DNA from 2 places in the Kitasatospora sp. NPDC048298 genome. Region 1 is predicted to be linked to the other one. Evidence: riboswitches for the same ligand, from Rfam matches in the RefSeq annotation. Region 1 holds a riboswitch; the other holds the start of a gene.
What was found. Region 1 has a riboswitch for cobalamin ahead of ACGF0D_RS27795 (ABC transporter substrate-binding protein). Riboswitches for the same ligand answer to the same signal wherever they lie in the genome.
Positions count from the first base shown of each region.

Region 2: linked by a shared signal. The riboswitch ahead of ACGF0D_RS20005 (CoA-acylating methylmalonate-semialdehyde dehydrogenase) and the one ahead of ACGF0D_RS27795 (ABC transporter substrate-binding protein) in region 1 are both predicted to bind cobalamin.

Region 1 is NZ_JBICYZ010000042.1:70,014-78,811, reverse strand. Features, by position in the region: gene ACGF0D_RS27810 (phospholipase) at 1-1,398, opposite strand, end outside; gene ACGF0D_RS27805 (hypothetical protein) at 1,547-2,176, opposite strand; gene ACGF0D_RS27800 (alpha/beta hydrolase) at 2,590-4,050, shown strand; cobalamin riboswitch at 4,169-4,374, shown strand; gene ACGF0D_RS27795 (ABC transporter substrate-binding protein) at 4,514-5,458, shown strand; gene ACGF0D_RS27790 (FecCD family ABC transporter permease) at 5,455-6,534, shown strand; gene ACGF0D_RS27785 (ABC transporter ATP-binding protein) at 6,531-7,349, shown strand; gene ACGF0D_RS27780 (ferredoxin) at 7,346-8,089, shown strand; gene ACGF0D_RS27775 (helicase C-terminal domain-containing protein) at 8,173-8,798, opposite strand, start outside.
Region 2 is NZ_JBICYZ010000025.1:98,831-107,628, forward strand. Features, by position in the region: gene ACGF0D_RS20000 (acyl-CoA dehydrogenase family protein) at 1-1,109, opposite strand, end outside; gene ACGF0D_RS20005 (CoA-acylating methylmalonate-semialdehyde dehydrogenase) at 1,118-2,617, opposite strand; cobalamin riboswitch at 2,829-3,020, opposite strand; gene ACGF0D_RS20010 (hypothetical protein) at 3,372-3,872, shown strand; gene ACGF0D_RS20015 (peptidase) at 3,877-4,902, shown strand; gene ACGF0D_RS20020 (hypothetical protein) at 5,255-5,977, shown strand; partial or broken gene ACGF0D_RS20025 (hypothetical protein) at 6,451-6,588, opposite strand; gene ACGF0D_RS20030 (hypothetical protein) at 6,618-6,686, shown strand; gene ACGF0D_RS20035 (hypothetical protein) at 6,882-7,280, shown strand; gene ACGF0D_RS20040 (hypothetical protein) at 7,490-8,798, shown strand, end outside.

The sequences.
Region 1 (8,798 bases):
CCGGGCCTGGGCCGGGTCGCCGAGGCGGGCGGTGAGCCGGGCAGCGAGGGTGTCGCTGATCTCGTTCAGGGACTTGATCTGCGAGTAGCCGCCGCTGCCGACCGTGCCCCGGTTGCCGGGGTCGCTGACCACGATCCGGACCTTCACCCCGTCGGCGAGCTTGCCCGCGAGCAGGTCGAAGAGCCGGGCGTCGTAGCGGGGCATCGGCGGGCAGGTGCCGGTCACGTCCTGCTGGGAGATGTCGATCCGGCTGGTGGCGCTGGCGACCAGCGAGCGCAGCGCGTTCTCCTCCGGATTGACCGTCTCGTAGGCGCGGTCGTCGTTGGTACGGTCGTGCAGGCCGACCGGGCCGCACGTGACGTCGTCGGCGCCGGCCGCCGGCTCCGGACGGTAGTCGGAGGTGGGGTCGCTGTCGCGGATCCCGACGCCCAGGCCGCCGACCGCGATCACCGGCACGTTGCCGGCGGCGGGCACCCGCGCGGCCGCCGGGTTGAGCCGCTTCTCCAGGTCGGGGGTGCATCCGGCGCCCTTCGAGGAGGCGAACCAGGCGGCCGAGAAGACACCGCTGTTGCGGCAGGTCCAGTCCCACAGGGTGTCCAGGTAGGCGCCGGCGGAGGCGGCGGCCGGACCGTTCAGCGCGAGGTCGACGTCCGTCACCGGGTGGGCGGTGTCCAGGTAGTCGCCCTTCCAGTTGTTGATGCCGCCGGTGATGACGCTCTGCCCGTCGACGACCAGCAACTTGGAGTGGTTCCAGGAGAACGCGGTCTTCGCGGTGGTCATCGAGGCCACCTCGATGGTCACCCGGTCGGCGGCCGTGCCGAGCCGGGCCACCAGGTCGTCCCGGTACTTCGACGGCAGCGCGGTGATGTTGAGCAGCGGAGCGGCCCCGGCGAGGATCCGCACGTGCGGCGCGTTCCCGGCGGCCACCGACGCCTTGAGGCCGTCCACGATGGCGTCCTGGAACCCACCGTCCGGGAACGGGGCGAGAGTTGATATGTCGACGGTGCGGGTGGCCTTCGAGATGTTCTCCCGCATCCGGTCCAACACCCGCTTGGTCCCAGGCCGTTCGGCGCAGGAGGCGTCCCCCCAGCACCCCGGCGTCTGCAGCAGCCACCCGCCCGGGTCCCCGGCCGGTGCGTCCAGCCGGTTGCCCGCCGTCCGCTGCCACACCACGCCCTCCAGCCCGGGCGACACCTGGCGCAGGATCCGCTCCACCGCGTCCAGGTGGGGAGTACCGTCGGCCTGGGCCGCCCCCGGCGCGGGAGCCGGAGCCGGAGCCGGAGCCGGAGCCGGGTCGGCGAACGCGGGGGCGACGGGCAGCACACCGACGGCGGCGGCGAGGGCCAGTGCGGAACCGGCCAGACGGCGGCCGGAACGGCGGGACTGGGGAGAGAGCACGTGCGAGTCCTTCATGCGGGGCCGGGGACGTTCACCCGGACGACACCGCTAAATTACCTCAAAGTAACCTGAGGTGCTGTCAGGGTCCCATCAAGGCCGCGCATCCGGCCTGACGTGCCATCCACTGGAGGTCCGGTGGCCCCGGGCCTCAGTGGAAGACGATGGCGTGGCCGCCCTCGATGCTCGCCAGGCACGCCCGATGGAGCTGACGCCAGGCGAAACGTTCCGTCTCGAACGGTCCGTCCATCGCGGGATCCACAGCCGGCCCGACCGCCCCGACATCGAAGGGAACGCCCTCACCGTCGAGCTCGATGCCGATCGACGACGCGATACCCGACAGTTCGGCCAGCAGTCGCTGACTGGAACCGACGATGCCATCGCCGTCGACGTCCGCCTCGTCAGGGAGGAAGAGCGGATCCTCGAAGTCGACCGGCACGTAGTAGCCGGAACTGTCGGAGTGACAGAGCAGATGAGAGTCGAACCTCGACATCTCGTCCCGGACCTTCTCGCAGTCGCGCTCGTACTGGCTCTCGCTGACCTCCAGAGCCGATGTGACGGGCTCGCCGAAGTCCGTGAGCACCAGGATGCGGCGCAGCTGGGTCAGGTACCCGTAGGGGAAGCCGGCGGAGAAGGTACGGGTGCGCGGCGGATCGGTCATCTCCGGCTCGTGCCAGCCGATTCCCTCCGCCATGAGCGCCCGGCTGAGGCGGGCGAAGGCGGAGCGGTGGTAGTCGAGCCCCTCGGCGTCATTGCGCGCCTGGTCGTAGAGGAGTCCCACTGATATCGAAAGTCCCATGGGCCGGAGTGTAGGAGCGGCCCCTGACACCCGACCACGCCTCCCCGGGGCTTCCGAACCGGGATGACCTCCCGGGCCGAACCGGCACCGACCTGCCGACCGAGTACGTGACCCTCGTGCTCCGGCCTCAGCGCGCCGGGGTTCTCCCCCGATCGGGGGAGAACCCCTTCCCTACTTCGCGTGATGTGTGGCCGTCCCCCGAGAGCCATGATCATGTCCTGCCCGGTCGAAGCGACCGATACCTCGCCGGCGTCGCCCGGCCTCCGCTCCCGTTCCCGGGCTCGTCGGCCTCCGTGAAGACGCGGAGACGCGGAGACGCGGAGACGCGGAGAGCTCATCATCCGATCATTCGAAGGATCAGCATGACGATGCGAAACACACCCATATCCTCTCTCGTGACCGTCGGAGCTGCGGTGGTTCTGGCCGCGACGCTGACACCGGCGACGGCCTCCGCCACGTCCGGCACCGTCGCCGAGGACCCGATGCGGCCGTACACCCAGCAGACGCTCCGCTGGGGGCACTGCGACGAGCACACGCCGGCCGCTTTCCAGTGCGCGACCGTCAAGGTGCCACTGGACTACAACAACCCCGATGGCGAGAAGCTCGACGTCGTGGTGAACCGGTTGAAGGCGAGCAGTACGCAACACCGCCGCGGCGTACTGCTGTTCAACCCCGGCGGTCCCGGCGCTTCGGGTCTGGGTCTGCCGGTCGCCATGGAGCCGGTCATCCCCCAGGAGGTGAAGGACCGGTACGACCTCGTCGGCTTCGATCCGAGGGGCATCGGGCAGAGCTCCCCCGTCAGCTGCGGTCTGACTCCCGACGAGCTGAACATCGACCGCCCGTACCACGCCGAGACCTTCGCCAAGGACGTGCGGTGGGCGCGAACAGTGGCCGACAAGTGCGCCGCCGCGGAAGGGGACAAGCTGCGGCACATCACCACCCGCAACACCGCCCGCGACATGGACCTCATCCGCACCGTCATGGGAGAGAAGAGGATCTCCTACTACGGGGGCTCGTACGGCACCTATCTCGGCGCCGTCTACATGCAGATGTTCCCCCAGCGGGCCGACCGGTTCGTGCTGGACAGCGCGGTCGACCCCACGCAGTACGGGCGGGGCACCTTCCAGCAGATGGCGCAGGCGACCGAGCCCGCCTTCACGCGGTGGAGCGAGTGGACCGCAGGGCAGGACACCACGTACCACCTGGGCCGGACCCCGGCCGAAGTCCGCAACACCTTCTGGGACATCGTCGCCCGGGCGGATCGCAAGCCCGTCGACACCGGCGACGGCCCCCTCACCGGCGACGACATCCGCGCCGTGCGCGACATCTTCTTCACGGAGCGGAAGGCCGCCGACTGGATCGCCGGACTGAAGAAGGCCGCCGAGGACGACAAGCCCGCCGCGCCGGCGCCCGACCCCGAACTCCCCCCGGAGAACCTCCTCGCGAGCCTCTGGACGGTCATGTGCGGCGACACCGCCGCATCGTGGCCGCGTGACCCCGAGCAGTACCGGCGCGACACCGTGCGCGGCAAGGCCCGGTACCCGCTGTACGGGGACTTCGCGTACGGCATCAAGCCGTGCGCCTTCTGGAAGCCCGGCAGCGAAGCCCCGACCACGGTGGACAACGACGTCCAAGCGCTGATCCTGCAGAACGAGTGGGACTCCCAGACGCCCCTGACCGCCGCCCAGAGCATGCACCGGTCCCTGCACGGCTCCCGGATGATCACCGTGCTGGGAGGAGAGGGGCACGGCGTCTACGGCAACGGGTCCTGCGCGGACGCGGCCACCACGCGCTACCTGACCACGGGCAAGCTCCCGGGGGGCGACCTCACCTGCCAGGCACCGACCGCCCGATGAACCACCGCCGCCGCGGTGCGGCCCCGCCCGCGCGGCGTCGGTGGGCATCCGCGGGTCGTCGCGGCTCCCCGTCCGCCCTGCGGTCCCGGACTGTTCCCGGACAAGATCGCTAGGCCTGATATCTTGCCAGCGCCGTGGTGTTCGGGAAACCGGTCGAATTCCGGTGCGGCCCTCGCCACTGTTGCCGCGGAGTTCCGCGGCCCTCGCTGACCGGCTCTGCCGCCGGTCAGGGCCACTGGGCGGGCTGGAAGAGCCGCTTGGGAAGGTCGGCCGCGGCGCGTCGATGCGGAAGCCAGGAGACCGGCCACGGCGCGACATGTTCCACGAGGGTTTTGGAGAACACGTGCCCAGCGGTCTGCCGTACCCGTTTCGATCCATACGTTCCGCACATTCTGTACATTCCGCACGTCCCAGAGGGCCGATACGTGTCGGCCGGGCGGTCGCGGCCGTCCTGTTCACCGGCATGCTCGGCGCCTGCGCGGGCGTCCCGGCTCCCGTCGCGTCCGGCGGGACGGCCGGGAGTGCCGCGCCGGTCGGCGTGGACAACTGCGGGACCACCGTGACGGTCGGCGCGCCGCCCGAGCGGCTGGTGACCCTCAACCAGGGTGCCACCGAGGTCGCCCTGGCCCTCGGCCTGCAGTCCCGCATGGCCGGCACCGCCTACCTCGACGACTCCGTCCCGGAGAAGTGGAAGGCGGCCTACGACTCCGTCCCGGTGCTCTCCAAGGAGTACCCGACGAAGGAGAAGCTCCTCGCGGCCCGTCCCGACTTCCTGTACGCCTCCTACGCCAGCGCGTTCACCGACAAGGTCGCGGGCAGCCGGGAGGAACTGCGCGACCAGGGCATCCCGTCGTACGTGTCCCCGTTCGGCTGCTCGGACAAGAGCAAGGTACCGCCGACGACCTGGCAGGCGATGTGGGGCGAACTGAACGACGTCGCCAAGGTCTTCGGTGTCCCGGAGCGGGCCGTCGCGATCCAGCAGCAGCAGGAGCAGCAGCTTGCCCGGTTCACCGCGACGGCCGCGGGCAAGGGCCTGAAGGTCCTGTGGTACGACTCGGACACCAAGACGCCGTTCGTCGGTGCCGGCCACGGCGGACCTCAACTCGTACTCGATGCCGTGGGCGCCCGCAACGTCTTCGGGGACCTGCCCGGTGGCTGGCAGAACGTGAGCTGGGAGAAGGTCGTCGCGGCGGACCCGGACGCCATCGTGCTGGCGGACGCAGGCTGGGACACCGCCCAGTCCAAGATCGACTACTTGGAGAACGACCCGGTGCTGAGCAAGCTCGGCGCCGTGCAGCGCAAGGCCTTCGTGGTGGTGCCGTTCTCGGAGTCGACTCCCGGCGTGCTGCTCGCCGACGGTGCCGCCCGGGTGTCCGCGGGGCTGGGCCGGCTGCACCCGGGTTCATGACCACCGCGCCCCACCCCGTCGTGCGGTCCTCCGGTCCGGGCCGCGCGACGGCGGCGCTGGCCATCGGTGTGGCCCTGCTGCTGACCACCGTGCTCCTCGGCCTGGCCGTGGGCTCGCAACACGAGCCGGTCCACACCGTGATCGACGTCGTGGTGCGCCGTCTCGGGCTGGGCGACCCGAACGTCACGCTGCTGGACGATCAGATCGTCTGGCAGCTGCGGCTCCCCCGGGTTCTGGGAGCGGCTGCCACCGGCGCCGGCCTCGCGGTCTGCGGTGCGGTGTTGCAGACGCTGACCGGGAACGACCTGGCCGATCCCTTCCTGCTCGGGATCTCGGACGGAGCCGCCGCCGGCGCGGTCACCGTGATCGTCCTCGGCGCCGGCGTGTCCGGCGTCGTGGGCACCGGTGCGGTGGCGACGGCGGCCTTCGCCGGTGCCCTGCTCGCCGCCGTCGTCGTCCTGGCACTGGCCGGCGCGCGCACCCGGTCGCTACCGACCGCCCGGACCGTGCTCGCCGGCATCGCGGTGGGACAGATGTGCGGGGCGTACACCTCGTTCGTCGTGATGGTCCTCGGGGACCGCAACGCGGCGCGCGGTGTCATGGAGTGGACGCTCGGCTCGGTCGCCGGCGTGCGGTGGCCCACCGCCGTCTTCCTGACCGCGGTCGCGCTGATCGGTGTCACGGTCCTGGCCTCCTCGGCCCGCGACCTGGACGCCTTCGCCTTCGGCGAGACCTCCGCCCGCTCCCTCGGCGTCCACGTCGAGCGCACCCGCTGGGCCCTCGTCGCCACAGCCGCGCTGGTGACCGCGTGCCTGGTCGCCAACACCGGCGTCATCGGATTCCTCGGCCTGGTCGTACCGCATGTGGTCCGTCTCGTCTGCGGGCCGCGCCACGCCCTCCTGCTGCCCGTGTCGGCGCTGGTGGGCGCGTCCCTCCTGGTGGGCAGCGACATCGTGGCGCGCTCGGTCCTGCCCGACCGGGAGATTCCCGTCGGCGTCATCACGGCCGGGCTCGGAGCGCCCTTCTTCGCCTGGCTGCTGTGGCGCCAGGGGCGGGCCGACGGGAGGGGGCAGTGACAAAGACGCCCCCCGTCGAACTGCGCGCGGAGGGACTCCGTGTGCGGATCGGCGCAGCCACGCTGCTGGACGAGGTCTCGCTCGCGTTCGGCCCCGGCCGGGTCACGGGCCTGCTCGGGCCCAACGGCGCCGGGAAGACCACCTTGCTGCGCGCGGTCGCCGGGCTGACCCGGCCGAGCGCGGGACGGGTCCTCCTGGACGGAGCGGATCTCCACGCGCTCACGGCCCGCCGACGAGCCCGACAGGTGGCCTTCATGGAGCAGCAGGCGGACACCCGGCTGTCGCTGCCGGTCCGTCAGGTCATCGAGCTCGGACGCACGCCGCACCGCGGCCGCTGGCCCGTGCCGACGAACTCCGCGGCCGGCGCCCACGAGCGGTCCGTGTTCGCCGACGCCGTTGCCGCGGCCGACGTCGGCCACCTGCTCGACCGGTCCTGGCCGACGCTGTCGGGCGGCGAGCGGCAGCGGGTCCAGCTCGCGCGGGCGCTGGTGCAGGAGCCCGGCGTGCTGCTGCTCGACGAGCCCACCAACCACCTCGACCTACGCCACCAACTCGGCTTCCTCGAAACCGTACGCGGGCTGGGCGTCACCACGGTGGCCGCGCTGCACGACCTCGAACTCGCCGCCGCCTACTGCGACGAGGTGGTCGTCCTGCTCGACGGCCGCCTGGTCGCCCACGGGCCCGTCTCCGAGGTGCTCACCTCGCCCACGATCGCGCACGTCTACGGCGTCGACGTCACCGTGGAACGACACCCCCGGCACGACAGACCGCACATCCGGTGGAACGGACTGCTCCGCGAAAGGACGACCCCATGACCTCCCCCCTGCCGGATGCCCCCGCCCGCCGCAGTGCCGTACTCCTGGTCGGCATGTCGATCGGGGAAGTCGTCCGCCGTGACGAACTCCTCCGGACGGCGGCGTCGCACCGGGCCTCGATCGCGTTCCTGCAGCAGGGAGACCCCTCCCTGTCGGCCGCGCTGACCAGGCTGGCCAACGAGGGCAACGAGACCGTGGTCGTGATCGGCGTCCGCCTCGCGGCTTCCGGCCCGGCCCATTCCTGGCTACGGCGGATCGCCGCGCACTGGTGGCGCGAGCGTGCGGGCCACCGCCCCGAACTCCTCGTCGCGACCCGCCTCGCCGACTCACCGGACGCGGTCGCCGCGGTGGCCGCGGTGACGAAGGCCATCAGCGGCACGGAGCCCGGCCTCACGTCCACGGCCTGGGAGGAGGTCCCCGGCCACCGGCACCAGGTCATGGTGTGCCGCGGTCCGCGTTGCGCGGCCGTGGGCGCGGAGGAGGGACTACGCGCCCTGGTAGGGAAACTGACCGAGCTGGGCCTCGGCGACGACGACGTGCTCGTCACCCAGACGGGGTGCCAGTTCCCCTGCAACCAGGCCCCCGTCGTCAGCGTGCAGCCGGACGACATCTGGTACGGGAGGATCGACCCGGCTGTCGCCGACCGCATCGTCACCGAGCACCTCGCCGGCGGACGACCGGTCGAGTCCCACCGACTCCCCCGCCACAGGAGAGAACAGACAGGCCACCACGACGACTGATCGCGACCACCGGCACGGGAGCGGGGTGAACTCCGTTCCCGGCCCACCGCGAGGTGCCCGCTCCGGCGGCGATCCCGCCCGGGCTACGCGGGCATCACCCCGTGGATGCGGGAGATGGTGAACATCCGCTCGTCGTTCCGCAGGTGACACCAGCCGTGCAGGTAGGGGGCGTCCAGTTCGAGCCGGCTGAGGGTGCGGACCGTCTCGTCGCCCGAGGTCGCGACGTACTCGATCGTGATGGCCTGGCCGTCGTCGACGGCATGGGCCAGCTGGCGGACGTCGGTGAAGGACAGGTTGCGCGCGTGCCCTGCGATGATCTCCTCGGTGTCGCTGGCGTACGGGCGGTCGTCCCACGGGTCCGGCTCCGGGATGTCCTGCGGGGCGTCCCGAAGCCGGACGGCGAGGGAGGGCAGGTCGACGGTCGTCCGGGCGTCCGTGGTGTGGGCGTCCGCCCGCTGTGTGCGGGACCTGCCACCGGACGGGCGCGGCGGCGGGAGGGTGCTCGCCGCGCGGGCGCGTTGGGCCCGCTCGATGCGGACGGACCCGTCGGGCTTCTCGGCGACGGGGGCGTAGCCCGCGGACCGCAGTGCCGCGAGCGTCTTGTCGAGCGGGGTCCGGCTGATCAGCACCGTCGGTGCCAGCAGCCGCAGGCCGAGCTGGGTGAGCTTGCGGTGCGCTGCCAGTTCGGCCAGGAGGGCGGGCTCCTCAC
Region 2 (8,798 bases), on a different contig from region 1:
ACGCGCATGATCTCGTTGGTCCCTTCCAGGATCTGGTGCACCCGCAGGTCGCGGACGATCTTCTCGATGCCGTACTCGGCCAGGTAGCCGTAGCCGCCGTGCAGTTGGAGGGCCTGGTTGGCGACCTCGAAGCCGGTGTCGGTGGCGTAGCGCTTGGCCATCGCGCACAGCTGGGGCGCCCGGGGATCGCCCCGGTCCAGGGCGGCCGCCGCCCGCCATACCAGCGCCCTGGCCGCCTCCAACTCCGTCGCCATGTCGGCGAGTCGGAACTGCAGGGCCTGGGAGTGCAGGAGCCGGGCGCCGAACGCCTCGCGGTCCGCCAGGTAGCCGGTGGCGCGCTCCAGGGCGTCCTGCGCGCCGCCGAGCGAGCAGGCGGCGATGCCGAGCCGGCCCCCGTTCAGCCCGCTCATGGCGATCCGGAAGCCCTCGCCCTCCGCGCCGAGCAGGCGGTCGGCGGGCAGGCGCACCCCGTCGAGGAGCACCTGCCGGGTGGGCTGGGCGTTCCAGCCCATCTTCCGCTCGTTCGGCCCGAACGAGACGCCGGGGTCGTCCCGTTGGACGACGAAGGCGGACACCCCGTCGGCCCCCGGGCCGCCGGTGCGGGCCATCACCAGGTAGACCTCGGAGGCGCCGGCGCCGGAGATGAACTGCTTGACGCCGTCGAGCACCCAGGCGTCCCCGTCCCGGCGGGCCCGGGTGGTGAGCGCGGCGGCGTCCGAGCCGGCGCCCGGCTCGGTGAGGCAGTAGCTGGCGGGGGTCTCCATCGTGCAGAGACCAGCCAGCCACCGGGCGCGCTGGGCGTCGTCGCCGTAGCGGTCGATCATCCAGGCGACCATGTTGTGGATGGACAGGTAGGCGGCGATCGAGGGGCAGCCGGTCGCCAGCGCCTCGAAGACGAGCACGCCGTCGGCGCGGGTGAGCCCGGATCCGCCGGACTCCTCGCCGACGTAGACGCCGGCCAGGCCGACCTCCGCCGCCTTGCGCAGCACGTCCACCGGGAAGTGCTTGGCCTGGTCCCACTCGACGGCGTTCGGTGCGAGGTGCTCGCGGGCGAAGGTCCGGGTCGTCTCGACGATGGCGAGTTGATCGTCGGTCAGTTGCGTGTGCACGGCCCGCCTCAGCCCATCGTCGGCATGGTGAAGCTCGCGCCCTCCTTGACCCCGGAGGGCCAGCGCGAGGTGACGGTGCGGGTGCGGGTGTAGAAGCGGATCGAGTCCGGCCCGTGCTGGTTGAGGTCGCCGAAGGCGGAGCGCTTCCAGCCGCCGAAGGTGTGGTAGGCGATCGGGACCGGGATGGGCACGTTGACGCCGACCATGCCGGTGTTCACCCGGCGGGTGAAGTCACGGGCGGTGTCGCCGTCCCGGGTGTAGATGGCCACGCCGTTGCCGTACTGGTGCTCGCTGGGCAGCCGCAGCGCCTCCTCGTAGTCGGCGGCGCGGACGACGGTGAGCACCGGGCCGAAGATCTCCTCCTGGTAGATCCGCATGTCCGGGGTGACCCGGTCGAACAGGGAGGCGCCGAGGAAGTAGCCGTCCTCGTGGCCGGGGAGGCGGAAGTCCCTTCCGTCCACGACGAGTTCGGCGCCCTCCCGGACGCCGAGGTCCAGGTGGTCGCGGACGCGGTCCAGCGCGTCGCGGCCCACCAGCGGGCCGAAGTCCGCCGCCGGGTCGTCCGAGCGGCCGATCTTGAGCCCGGCGATCCGCTCGACCAGCTTCGCCACCAGGGCGTCCGCGGTCTCCTCGCCCACCGGTACGGCGACCGAGATCGCCATGCAGCGTTCCCCGGCCGAGCCGTAGCCGGCGCCGACCAGCGCGTCGGCGGCCTGGTCGAGGTCGGCGTCCGGCATCACGATCATGTGGTTCTTGGCGCCGCCGAAGCACTGCGCCCGCTTCCCGTGCGCAGCGGCGGTCGCGTACACGTACTGGGCGATCGGCGTGGAGCCGACGAAACCGAGCGCCTCGACCCGCGGGTCCTCCAGCAGGGTGTCCACGGCCTCCTTGCCGCCGTTGACCACGTTGAGCACGCCCGGCGGCAGCCCGGCCTCCAGGAACAGCTCGGCCAGCCGCAGCGGCACCGAGGGGTCGCGCTCGGAGGGCTTGAGGACGAAGGCGTTGCCGCAGGCCAGCGCGGGTGCGGCCTTCCAGAGTGGGATCATCGCGGGGAAGTTGAACGGCGTGATGCCGGCGACGACGCCGAGCGGCTGGCGCATCGAGTAGACGTCGATGCCGGTGCCGGCGTTGTCGCTGAACTCGCCCTTCAGCAGGTGCGGGATCCCGGCGGCGAACTCCACGACCTCCAGGCCGCGTTGGATGTCGCCGTGGGCGTCGGCCACGGTCTTGCCGTGCTCGGCGGACAGCAGCCGGGCCAGTTCCTCCTTCTCCTGCTCGACCAGTTGCAGGAAGCGCAGCAGCACCCGCGCCCGCCGCTGCGGGTTCCAGGCCGCCCACGCGGGCTGGGCCTGCGCGGCGTCGGCGATCACCGCCTCGACCTCGGCGCGGTCGGCCAGCGGCACCCGGGCCTGCACCCGGCCGGTGTTGGGGTCGTACACGTCGCCGAAGCGGCCGGACGTCCCGGCGACGCGCTTGCCGCCGACGAAGTGGGTCAGTTCACGGACCATCGGTTCCTACTCTCGACAGGGTCGGGGAGAGGAGGAATGGAGGCCGCCGCCGACGGGCGGGCGCACGGTGATGCGGCCGCGCGACGTCACGGTGGCGGTGGCATGACGAACCGTCAGAGCGGTTGGGCCCCGGCAGTCGTCGGCACAGGACAGCCAGGAGCAGTGGAACGGGAGCAGCCCGGAGTCATGCGTGTCGTCTCCATCCTCGTGGAAAACACGGATCACCCGCGGCCGGTATCCTGACTCCCGGATCACCGCACGCCCTCAGGCCTTCCCGGCTGGCTGCCAGTGGCCGTCCCTCACGAGGACGAACTCCCCGGTCACAGTGGCGGGACCGTGCCGGACTCACACCGGCTTCCCTGACACCGCGGACCTGCCGTCGACCATATAGTTGGACGTCCTAGTAAGTCCAGAGGGCGCCGTCTGCGCGTTGTGCCCGCCCTGAGGCCCGCCGATCCTGCGCCACCGAGCGGGCCCGGCCGGCCGTGCGCTCCCGGCTTTGGTGGGGGGTGAGGGCGCGGCGGTCCCGGCGTGCCGAGCCGCGGCCGTCGAAGGAGACCGTACGGAACGGCCCGCACCGCACCCCGCGTGTCGCGGGCTGGGCTTCGATCCGGCTGAAACGGGGTCATTCGTGTGGCGGAGTGTGGCGCGCGTCGGCTTGCGTGAACAGGGCCGCGCCCGATTCCCTGACGCCACGTCTGCCAGTGTCCGTTGGCGGGCAGCTACTTCGGGAGCAATTGTGCTTGCACGAATCATGTCCATCGCGGCCGCAGCCGTGACTCTCGTCGCGGTCCAGCCGGGCCTCGCCGTCGCGGCGGCCGACCCCAGCACCACAGTCACGTTCGCCGTCACGTCCGGCGCGTTGACGCTGACGGTACCGGCCAGTGCCAACCTCGGCTCGGGAGCGCCCGGCACCGTCATCAGCGCGCCGATCGGGCCCTGTACCGTCACCGACGATCGCGCCCTCGTCTCGGCCTCCTGGACGGTGACCGCAGCGGAGACGGACTTCACAAACGGTGTGACGACGATCGCCGCCACCGACGCCACCTACACGGTCGGGACGGTGACGACGACCGGTACCATTACCGCCACTCCAACGAACGTGACGCTGAGCAACAGCGCGCAGACGGTGCTCACCGGGAGCGCTGGTGTCGGAGACAACACCGCGTCCTGGAACCCGACAATCTCCGTCAACGTGCCCCCCAGCGCCGTCGGCGGGATCTACACCGGAACGCTGACCCAGTCCGTTGCCTGATGGAATGAAGGGCGCGCGCCGGTGCGGGGTTCTGCTGCTGGCGCTGGCCCTCGTACAGGCGGCCGGGGTGATGCCGGCAGCGGGGCATGCGGCACCCGGGTTGTCCTCCCCCCGGGACCCGGCCGCGGGGAAGACCATCGGTATCAAGCTGCTCGACGCTCCGGAAAGCCGCCGTGCGGATCCCAGGGCGCACGCCTACATCGTCGACCACGTCGCGCCCGGCTCGACCATCGAGCGGCGGGTGGAGGTCACCAACGAGTCGTCCACGCCGATGCACGTCAACGTCTACGCCGCGGCGGCCACCATCGCGAAGGGTGAGTTCACCTTCGCGCCGGAGCGCACCCCCAACGAGCTGACCGGCTGGACGTCACTCGACACGGCGGACCTTGAGCTGGCGGCCTCCGAAACGGTGCGAGTACGCGCCACCATCCGGGTGCCCGGGGACGCCGCCGCCGGGGAGCGATACGGCGTCATCTGGGCACAGACGGACACCCCCACGGACCGCTCGCACAATGTGACGTTCCAGGGCCGGGTGGGCGTCCGCATGTACATCGACGTCGGTCCCGGTGGTGAGCCACCCTCGGACTTCGAGATCGAGCGGCTCCATCCGGCCCGAGCCCGCGACGGGCGGGGGGAGGTTCGCGCCCGGATCCACAACACGGGGGGCCGCGCCCTGGACATCGGCGGGGCACTCTCCGTCTTCGACGGGTCGGGCGGACTGCGCGCCGGACCGTTCCCGGCCAGGACGGGCACCACACTGGCTCCGGGTGACGCTGCGGAGATGGTCGTCCCGTTGGACGCACAGCTGTCGGACGGCTCGTCGACGGTGGAGCTCACGCTCAAGAGCGGCCTGGTCGAGCACACCGCGCGCGCCACCGTCACCTTCCCGACGACTCCCGGTAGCACTGGAGCGGTCGCCGCGTCGGTCGCCCAGCAAGGGCACTTCCCGTCCCCTGTGGTCGCCGGGCTTTCGGCCCTCGTCGCTGCCCTGTGCCTTCTGCTCTTCAAGTTCCTCCGGCGCCGCCGGTGACCACTCCGACCGAGCCCCGCCCCCGCGTCCGGCTGATCCGCTCCGTGGGTGACGCATGAGGGTCGTCATCGAGCGCGCCACCGCTCCTTTCGCGCCGGCGTCATCCTCGCCGGCGCTCTGCGGCGCACCACTGGCCCACCCGCTGTGTTCGGCGGGTTGTCCGTCGGGTCTCGTGTGCTCGCCGCGATCACCACCGTGTTGTATGTGCGAGCGCACTCACCGAAGCGCAAAGTGATATTCGGGTCACGAACAGTAACGGCTTGTTGTCGGCGATTTGGAAGCGGAGATGTCGGTGTTCAGGCATGGGAGAGGGCGGGCTGAAGCAAGCCGCGGCCCGGGAGGAATGGGCGGCATGTTTCGACGGTGGCTGAGGGTACGGGTCCGCAAGCCGGCGGCGGTCATGATGGCCGGGTTGGCCGTCCTGGCGATCGTCCTGGCCACAGTCTGGACGGCCACGGCTCAGCGCGCCTCCGTCGCCCAGGTCAACGGCCGCACGGTGCCGGTGATCGACACCGCCGCCACCGGCCTCACCGAATCCAGTGGCAGCGCCACCACTGACCGCGGCGGCACCGAGAGCGCTGCCGGCACCGGCAGTACCGGCCTCACATTCACGGTACTCGGCCCCTCCCTGACCATCGCCAAGAGTCACGCGGACCACTTCGTCCGGGGCGAGGACGGCGTTTACACCATTACTGTGGGTAACGCCACAGCGGTCGGCCCGACCGATGGCACCACGGTCACCGTTCACGACACCCTCCCCGCAGGTCTTCGGGCCGACCGGATCACCGGGAAGGGATGGCACTGCATTCTGGCCACCCTCACCTGTACCCGCAGCGACGTCCTGCCTGCCGGGCAGAGCTACCCGCCCATCACCCTGAAGGTCGACGTCTCCTGCGACGCCCCTGCGCAGGTCACCAACACCGCTACCGTCACCGGAGGCGGTGACGCCACCATCCACACCGCCAACGACCTCACCACGATCAAGCACTACGAGCACCACGAGCACCACGGTGACGGGCACGACGGCGACGGGCACGACGGGGGTCATGACCACTGCGATCGCCACGACCCCTGAACTCAGCCCGCGTGGGCGTAGCGGAAGGCGTGCCGGTCCTCCGTCCCCGCGGTGGTCGCGGAGCGCTACTCAGCCTCGCCGGTGGCGTCCCGTGCGGGGCGGGACGCGGGCGCCCCGTGCGGCGAAAGCCCCGGGCGCTCGGGCCCTGCTGGAAGCGGTGGGCCCTCGGCACCCGGGGCTTGGAGGCGGCCGCCGCCCGCGCGGCCACCAGCTCGCCGCCAGCAGGTCCCGCTGATCGGCCGCGAGTTCTGACCCGCCTCGCGCGTACCCCACCGGCCGCGCTGCTCGACCTCGAAGACAGTCGCCTTCCCAAGTGTTCGCCTGGAAAGTCCAGTTGGGGCCGGCGATGAGGTTGCCGGCGTCCGATGGCGGCGCTGTTCGAGTATGGGACTCAAGCGGTCGCCTCCGGACGTACCCAGGTCGAACGCGGACTCCTCGAACACGGCGGCAGCGTCGGCCAGGGCGACCGCCAAGCCGACGATGGTGACCAGGTAGGCGGCGTTGACTCCGGTCCCGGCTCCGGCCTCGAAGACGCGCTGGCCGGGCCGGGCGCCGAGCTGTTCGAGCATCAGGGCGACGATCGCGGGCTGGGACGCGGCGCTGATCTGGGTTCGCCAAGAACAAGTGCGGCGACAACGCGGTGACCACGTTCCTGACCACTGGGGAGCGACCGGTGCCGGATCTCGCCTGCGTGGCCGAGACCGGCTGAGCGGACAGCCGAATCAGCCGAACATTCGACGGACAACACCGCAATGCCCCCGCGATCGACGGTGTCCCGGATCTCGTCCGGGCATGCGCCAGGACGAGATCCGGGACACCGAAAGCGCGATCCGGAGATCGCGACGGACGTGGGTGGCCATCGCCCGCCCGGCACCGCCCGGAACGATCGGGTGAGAACCGGTGCATGCCCGCAGTGCGCGTTCCGTTGGGCGGTACGGAATGGGCTACATCCACGACTGCCGGTCGTGCGAAGGCCGGCTTCGCGTTCGGTTTCGGCCTCGCACCCGACCACGCCCAGGGGCAGTACCAGGGCCTGGCCGGCATCGGCTTCGGAGCGGGCCAGGCCCTCGCCCCGGTGATCCTCACCGGGGCGGTTCTCGCGCTCGGCCATACCGGGTGGCTGCTCCTCGGCGCCCTCTTCGCGGTCGTCGGCGCGGCAGGGCCGCCGGTGGCCGCGTGGGCCGAGCGGACCCGCCCCGGGAAACCGGAAGCTTCCGTGGATCGCCGGCGACGTGGATCGCCGCTGCCGCAGGCCGGTCAGCGCTATCGAATCGGCGGCAAAACCGGTGGTGTCGCAGGGTGAATTCGCTTTTCCCGGGCCTGAAGTGCCGTGTGAGGAAAAAGATGGAGCCGGAATTCCGTCATCCATCTTTCGGCCAGTGCGGGACTGGTTCGCGCCGGTTGTGCGGAATCCGGGCTCCCGGGATTTCCGCTGGCAGGACAGTGCTGTGACAAGGGGGCGGTGCCCGTGGAGGCGAGCGCCCGTGCAGCAGAATCAGGGGGTCTACAACGGTGGCAACTCTGAACTACGAAATCCTCACCGACCCGGCTCCGCTCCAGGTGCCCAACGCGGGCGAGGAGTCCCGGGGGACGGTCTACGTCATCATCTCCAACCCGAACAGCGACGACGCGCTCTGGTACTCCACCGAGATCCAGGTGCCCGTCGGGGACAAGGACGGCGACCTGACGACCGATCCGAAAGCGTTCACCCCGCAGATCACGCAGAACACCGCGACGGACCCGGCGAACAAGCCGGCGACCGACTGGAACACCTCGACCGCCGTCTACAAGATCTCCTCCCAGGACCCCCGCTACCCCACCCTCATCAAGGGCGGCGGCTCCATGGTCGTGGCGATGGAGGGCTTCCCGGTCTCCAGCAAGCCGGGGCTGGTCCTGCTGCGGGTGACGGAGCGGGCGGCGAACATCGGCGGCTTCGTGCACCCGAGCCTCGTGACCCTGAGCCTGATCAAGCAGGAAGCCAAGGTGCCGCGGAACTTCCGTGCGAAGGACTCCCTGGTGGCCGCGGGCAAGGACGTCGTCCTGCAGTGGGACGGCCCGGACACCCTCACGTACCAGATCCAGGGCCCGGACGGCCCGCCGGAGGCCGTCCCGCCGAGGAGCGGGGCGGCGGCCGGCTGGCAGTGGTCGCCGAAGCCCGGCCAGGAGCCGAAGCGGGACGCCACCTACACCCTGATCGCCAGCTCCCCGAACGGGCAGCAGCCGAGCTACCTGCTGACCACCACCGTCCACCTGCGCAGCCCCGAGTTCGACAGTGTGACGGCGACCAAGGGCGTGTACACCCCGTGGGTGGAAGGCACGGCGCCGCGCGGCCGGATCGTCTTCACCGAGCAGGGTGCGCAGGTGCGGGACGCGTCGAACGCGCCGGGTACGGTTGCGGCCGGCAAGGCGGATGTGGAGAGTGTGACGGCGTCGGTCGGGGTGTCGACGCCGTGGGTGGAGGGGACGACGGAGAAGGGTCGGGTCACCCTCACGGCGCAGGGTGTGCAGGTGCGGGACGCGTCGAACGCGCCGGGTACGGTTGCCGCCGCCAAGGCGGACGTCGACACCGTGACCGCCGCGTGGGTGCGGGGCCGCGACAGCGGTTCCGGGTGGATCCAGTTCCCGTCGGACGGGATCACGGTCGGTCACGGCCAGGGGAACGACCTGGGCACCGTTCACGCCGAGAAGATCAGCGTGAACGGCATCAACACCAAGTGGGTCGGGGACCGCGACTCCGGCAAGGGCTGGCTCGACTTCCCGCAGTCCGGAGTGAACGTCCGCAAGGACGGACAGGAGACGTGGGGGACGGTCGCCGCCGACA